Regions from separate parts of the Salinispirillum marinum genome, predicted to be linked through region 1. Evidence: predicted binding sites of a transcription regulator. Region 1 holds the regulator's gene; each other region holds the start of a gene.

The links. Region 1 encodes sigma-54, which starts transcription at its own class of promoters, with help from an activator protein. Its sites were predicted from a motif close to TGGCACNNNNNTTGCTNT; they were not measured.
Region 2: a site for sigma-54 is predicted at 1,053-1,070, ahead of ACFOSD_RS09985 (amino acid ABC transporter substrate-binding protein). Genes of this name have one in related genera too.
Region 3: a site for sigma-54 is predicted at 1,217-1,234, ahead of flhA (flagellar biosynthesis protein FlhA). Genes of this name have one in related genera too.

Annotation. Positions count from the first base shown of each region.
Region 1 is NZ_JBHSAL010000001.1:42,508-44,785, reverse strand. Features, by position in the region: gene hpf (ribosome hibernation-promoting factor, HPF/YfiA family) at 1-260, opposite strand, end outside; gene ACFOSD_RS00210 (RNA polymerase factor sigma-54) at 384-1,892, opposite strand; gene lptB (LPS export ABC transporter ATP-binding protein) at 1,971-2,278, opposite strand, start outside.
Region 2 is NZ_JBHSAL010000002.1:613,617-615,894, forward strand. Features, by position in the region: gene ACFOSD_RS09985 (amino acid ABC transporter substrate-binding protein) at 1-984, opposite strand, end outside; gene ACFOSD_RS09990 (TAXI family TRAP transporter solute-binding subunit) at 1,366-2,278, opposite strand, start outside.
Region 3 is NZ_JBHSAL010000002.1:801,738-804,015, forward strand. Features, by position in the region: gene flhA (flagellar biosynthesis protein FlhA) at 1-1,098, opposite strand, end outside; gene flhB (flagellar biosynthesis protein FlhB) at 1,257-2,278, opposite strand, start outside.

The DNA.
Region 1 (2,278 bases):
TTGAGAAGTTGTCGGTCCAGCTTGTCGACCATCAGGTCAATCGCTGCATACATGTCTTCGTGCTCGGCGTCGGCAAACAGTTGACCCCCTTTGATGTGCAGGGTGGTCTCTGCCTTTTGTCGTTGTTTCTCTATGCTGAGCGTGGTTTGTACGATGCTGATTTGATCGAAATGTCGCTCCAATCGATCCAGTTTGGTGGTGACGTACTCGCGCAGTGGGTCGGTTAATTCTACATGATGGCCACTGATGTTTATTTGCATAGGATAACTCCTTCTCGCGAATGACAGGTCGTTAGGACAACGACCCCAAAAAAACGCTTTGTCTCTATGTAATAAGTGTAGCTGACTTTCGTTTCAAGTGATTGATCTGGATTAATGTTTTATTTACACAAGGGTCTTGCGTTCATTCGACGGCGGAATGTTCATGGCCTCACGGTATTTGGCAATGGTCCGGCGCGCTACATTGATCCCTTGATCTTTTAATAGGGTAGCAATTTTACTGTCACTGAGCGGCTTTTTGGTGTTTTCCGCACTGACCAACTTTTTAATCAACGCACGAATAGCGGTAGAGGAACACTCGCCACCGCTGTTGGTGCTGACGTGGCTGGAAAAGAAGTACTTCAGCTCGAAAATACCCCGTGGGGTATGCATGAATTTTTGTGTGGTGACCCGCGAAATCGTTGATTCATGCATTTCAACGGCTTGGGCGATGTCATGGAGAACCAACGGTTTCATGGCTTCTTCGCCGTATTCTAGAAACCCGCGCTGATGCTCAACGATTTGCGTGGCGACCTTGAGTAACGTTTCATTGCGGCTTTGCAGGCTTTTAATGAACCATTTGGCTTCTTGCAGGTTGTCTTTGATGTAATTGTTGTCTGCGCTGTTGTCGGCGCGCTTGATCATTGAGGCGTAACCGCTGTTAACACGTAAGCGAGGCGCAATTTCCGGGTTAAGTTCGACCAGCCAACGGCTGTGTTCGAGGTCTTTGCGCACGATGACGTCAGGAATCACATATTCCGATTCGTGGTTGGATATGCTGGTGCCGGGCCTTGGATTGGTTTGTTGGATCAACACCATGGCGTCGCGCAATTGCTCTTCCTTTATTCGCATCTTGCGCAGAATTTGCGGAAAATCTTTACTCGCCAGCAGGTCGGCGTAGTCCGTCACCAAACGAATCGCTTCTTTGAGCAGCGGGGTGTCGGCCGGTAGTTGGCGCAGCTGTATAGAAATGCATTCGCTGAGATTCTGCGCGCACACGCCGGTCGGCTCAAATTGTTGTAGCCGATGCAGTACCGCCATCATTTCGTCCATTTCCAGTGGGTCACCGTCTTGACCAAGCTCTTCTTCAAGTCCTTCAAAGATGTCTTCAATGGGTGAACACAACAGGCCGCTCGGCTCCACTGAATCGATGATGGCCGTCGCAATGATTCGGTCCCGTTCATTCATCGGGGTAAGATTCAACTGCCACATCAAATGATCGTATAAATTGTCATCCGCGACCGACTGATTTTCAAAGTTGTAGTCATCATCGCCGCTGGGCATAGAAGCGCTGGTGGGGGCGTGTTGGTAGATGTCATCCCAATTGCTGTCGACCGAGAGTTCATCGGGAATTTGTTCGTTCCACAGATCTTCTATTTGCGGGTCGTCGGCTTTATCGTTGCTGCTGACGGTAATCGATTGATCATCGGATTGACTGTTGGCGTCGTTTGCGGGCGCATGCTCATGATCCGCTTCATGTTCGTCAGCCACTTCTAATAGTGGGTTCGAGTCGAGCGCTTCTTGGATCTCTTGTTGTAAGTCCAGAGTGGATAGTTGCAATAATCGAATGGCTTGTTGCAGTTGAGGCGTCATCGTCAACTGCTGGCCCATTTTTAGCTGCAAACTGGTCTTCATGTCGCTCCTGATACTACCCGACGCGGCTCAGTGTTGGCCGCGAACTGTCTAAAAATAACCCGGGAAAAGGGTTTCACATTAAAGGCGGAAGTGTTCGCCGAGGTAAACCTCACGAACCTTTTGGTTGGCAAGTATATCGTTTGCGCCGCCCTCTGCAATAATAGTACCACCTCCGACGATATAAGCACGCGCACAAATGTCTAAAGTTTCTCTGACGTTGTGATCCGTGATCAAGACACCGATGCCTTTATCGCGTAATTGGTACACGATGTCCTTAATATCCGAGACGGAAATGGGGTCTACCCCGGCAAAGGGCTCGTCCAGCAGAATGAAGTCGGGCTCGGACGCTAACGCCCGGGCAATCTCAACGCGTCGTCGCTCACCGC
Region 2 (2,278 bases), on a different contig from region 1:
ACCTTGGGTCCACAGAGCGTTTACACCGCGAGGCAAGCCAAGAGGAGAGCCAGCACCTACGTTGCGGTCAAACATTTCGCCGTAGTTACCAACTTGCTTAACAATTTGATAAGCCCAATCAGAGCCCAAGCCCAAGAAACCACCCAATTCAGCAGAGTCCAAGAAACGAGCAATGTTAGGATTATCAGTACCCAGCATTGAATCAACGTTAGACTGAGTCAAACCAAACTCTTCAGCGTTCAGAGTTGCGATGTGAGCCCACTTAACAATGTTGAACCATTGGTCATCACCTTGACGCACTACAGGGCCTAAAGGCTCTTTAGAAATCGTCTGTGGCAGAACGACCGCACCATCAGGATTACTCAACTGGATACGCAATGCAGCCAACTGAGAGCTGTCAGAAGTCAGAACGTCGCAACGGCCTGCTTCAAAACCAGATACAGTCTGTTCAGAGGTATCGTACAACACAGGCTCGAAGCTCATGTTGTTGAAACGGAAGTAATCCGCCAGGTTCAGCTCAGTCGTTGTACCTGATTGAATACATACCGCAGCACCGTCCAGTTCCAGAGCACTGGTAACACCCAGATCGGTGCTAACCAAGAACGCTTGACCGTCGTAATAGTTCACACCCGCGAAGTTCAGACCCAGTGACGCATCACGCGTCAGAGTCCATGTGGTGTTACGGCTCAACATGTCAATCTCACCGGATTGCAAAGCAGTAAAACGCTCTACAGCGGTCAGAGGAACAAAGTTAACGTCGTTCGCGTCACCCAACACAGCCGCAGCTACAGCACGGCAGGTATCGACGTCCAGACCTTGCCAGTTACCAGCGGCATCTGTGCTCGAAAAACCAGGCAAGCCGGTACTTACGCCACAGTTCAGCGCACCACGAGCTTTAACCTGATCCAAAGTTTGGGCATGAGCGCCCATTGCGAGGGTAGCGACGGCGGCTGCACCACCAATCAACGTTGCTATTTTCTTCATGTCACATCTCCCATGACTTATTATAGTTGTGTTACGCAACAAGGAATTTCCTGCGTAGCGTCTCTAACAAGGCAAGTACCGGGCCAATTTTTATAATTTGTCGGCCAAGCTGCCAGTTTCGTGTAGAGAGCGCGTGTTACATCGTTTCGTTTTGAAGGATGTGCCTCTAGACTAGCTGAAAATGTCATCAAGACAAATGTTTTTTCTTGGATGACCGAACTAATTTAGTGCACGTCAGTTTACAGAGCACTGCAACAGGGCATCTTCTCCGTTGCTTGCTTTGACATCTCGTCTCACGACGAAACCCCATGCAAAATAATGGCATAGCGCGCCCAAAACCAATGCTGATTTCACATGCGATATGCAATTACTGCATACAATCTAGGGCAATAACCCTTGCTCACGGTAGTAGCGCAGTGCCCCTTCATGTAAAGGAGCCGACATACCAACCGATACCATGTTTTCTGGACGCAGCTCTGCCAATGCCGGATGCATTGAACGGAAGAATTCCAGACGCTCAAACACGGACTTAACCAGTAAATACACTAATTCATCAGAGGTATCTTCCATGGTCATCAAGGTCGCCGTAACGCCAAAGGTTTGGGTGGTCTGCGGGTTATTTGGATAGATGCCACCGCCAATTTGTGTGGGTGCATAATAGGGAAATTGTCTCACTAACTCGTCTAATGCCTGCCCTCTTATTTGCACCAAACGACTTTCACAGACACCGGTTGCTTCATGAATGGCGCCGCTGGGATGTCCAACAACGTAGATAATCGCATCCACTTGATCATCACACATGGCAGTGGTCATTTCGGTCGCCGTAAGGTGAGAGGTCCGAGCAAAAACCTCTGTGGTTTTTCCTTGCGCTGTTAGCCAATTGACCAAGGTGGCACGTTGACCCGAATCAGGGTTGCCAATATTAACGCGCTTTCCCGTTAAATCGATGAAATCGACAATATTGGCATCGGCACGCGCGAGCACCGTGAACGCCTCAACATGCAACGCCATCACTGACCGCAAATTACGATGCGGATCGCTGGCAAACTCGCGTTCACCGCGCCAAGCATGATAGTGCACATCACTTTGAACCAAACCAAAGTCGATATAGTTCTGCCGCAAGGCGTTGACGTTAAATACAGAACCACCGGTGCTGTCAATCACACATCGCGTTTGATGCTCTGCTCGACCCGCATTGAGCAGCCGACAAATGGCCCCTCCAACGGGATAGTAAACGCCGGTAACGCCACCCGTACCAATGGTGACAAAACGCTGCGCTTGCATTGATGTTTCT
Region 3 (2,278 bases), on a different contig from region 1:
AGGGCTGCCCGGTCTTGGCGCGACGCCATCCGGAGCACTGCCAGGCTTACCACCAGAGCCACCGCCCCCGCCACCCGCTGGTTTGGGCTTACCACCGAGCGCCAGTTCTTCGGCATCTTCTTTGGCGCGCAAATAGGTCCATAGGGCGATGAAAGTCATCAACAGCGCCAAGCTCAAGAAAACCAAATGTGGCATGCCCGGCACAACACCCAACACCCACAAGATAGAAGCGGCCACGGCCATAATACGAGGCGACGCCAACATTTGATCCGTAATCTGGCCACCCATTTCCTGACTGCTGGAGTTTCGGGTCACCATAATGGCTGCGGCTGTGGACAGTAACAACGATGGAATCTGGGCCACCAAACCATCACCAATGGTCAGTAACGCATAATTTTCAACCGCCGTGCCAAAGGTTAGTGCGTGCTGCGCCATACCAATGGCAATGCCGCCGACCACGTTGATGATCAAGATAAGAATACCGGCAATGGCGTCACCCCGAACGAATTTCGAGGCACCATCCATAGAACCGTAAAAGTCAGCCTCCTGGGCAATTTCAGCACGTCGTAACTTGGCCGTATCAGCATCAATCAAACCGGCGTTCAAATCGGCATCAATGGCCATTTGCTTGCCGGGCATTGCATCCAACGTAAAACGTGCGCTGACTTCGGAAACCCGTCCGGCACCCTTGGTCACCACGACGAAGTTGATGATCATGAGGATCGTAAACACCACCAAACCAACGGCGTAATTACCGCCGATGAGCACTTCACCGAAAGCCTCAATGACCTTACCCGCCGCATCACCACCTTCGTGCCCATACAGCAGAACGACGCGGGTAGACGCCACGTTAAGCGCCAGACGAAGCAACGTAGCCACCAGCAAGATCGTCGGAAATACGGCGAAATCCAGTGGCCGCAAGGCATAAATGGTCACCAACAATACAATGATGGAAAGCGCAATGTTAAAGGTGAAGAAGATATCAAGAATGAAGGTAGGTATTGGCAGGGTCACAAACGCCAACAACACCAACAAGAAGATCGGCACACCCAAGTGGCCGGTTAATACATTTTGCAAATTCATTCGCGCGCCGCGCATCAGCGTCACGCGATCGGTATTTTGCAATTGTTTAAGCGTACTACTGCCCGGTATTGCCATTGAAACCCTTAACCCCGCCTCTCAGTGCAGCGCCAAAACGCTGACGAACTCAGAGGCTACAGCAAAAGGCTTGCCATACTGACGCCATACAGACGATTTTACTCGTCGCGCCGGAAATCGGGTGGTATGTCGACTTTCGGTTTACGCTCTGGTGGTGGCATCCGTCCTTTGCGGGCTTCGTTCATTTGGAATACATAGGCCAACACTTGGGCTACGGCCAAATACAGTTCAGCGGGAATTTCTTCTCCGACCTTGGTGTGGTAGTAAAGCGCCCGAGCCAACGGTGGCATTTCAATAATGCTAACGCCATTCTCGCGGCCAATTTCACGAATTTTAAAGGCCACTTCGTCGACGCCTTTGGCCAGCAACAGGGGTGCTGGCATGGAATTGGGATCATATTGCAGCGCGACCGAGAAGTGCTCAGGGTTGGTGATGATCACGTCGGCCTTAGGTACATCCGACATCATTCGACCTTCCGACAGTTGACGCTGCAATTGACGGATTTTGGCTTTAACTTCCGGCTTACCTTCCGTGTTTTTGTATTCATCCTTAATCTCTTGGAAGGTCATTTTTAGCTTTTTGGTATGGCTGTATATCTGATAGGGGATGTCCACCGCTGCAATGACGGCCGTAGACAAGGCCATCAGCAAAAAACTCCAACCAATGATCGTAGCTGAATGCACAATGGCAAGGCGTGTGGGCTCACGTGCGATCGCGCGCAACTCATCAACCTGACTCCACAGAATAAGCACCGCAATAACGCTGATCACACCCACCTTGGCATAACCCTTTATCAATTCGACCAAGGAATTCATGGAAAACATGCGTTTCAATCCCGCCAAGGGATCAATACGAGAGCCTTTCGGCATGAGGGATTTCGTGGTGAAGTTCCAGCCGCCTAAGCCCAATGGCCCTGCAAATGCAGCGATGACCATGATGGCGAAAAAGGGCGCTGTTACCAAGCCCATCACCCGAAATGACTCAGCCAAATGTCCGAACATAAAGGCCGGATCCCCGGCCGCGGATTCGTCAAAGGTGAAATTAAACACCGCAACATCCAGCATATTGCGGGACACAACGGGTGCAAAGATAATGGAGGCCATTGCGGCAGCGAACAGCA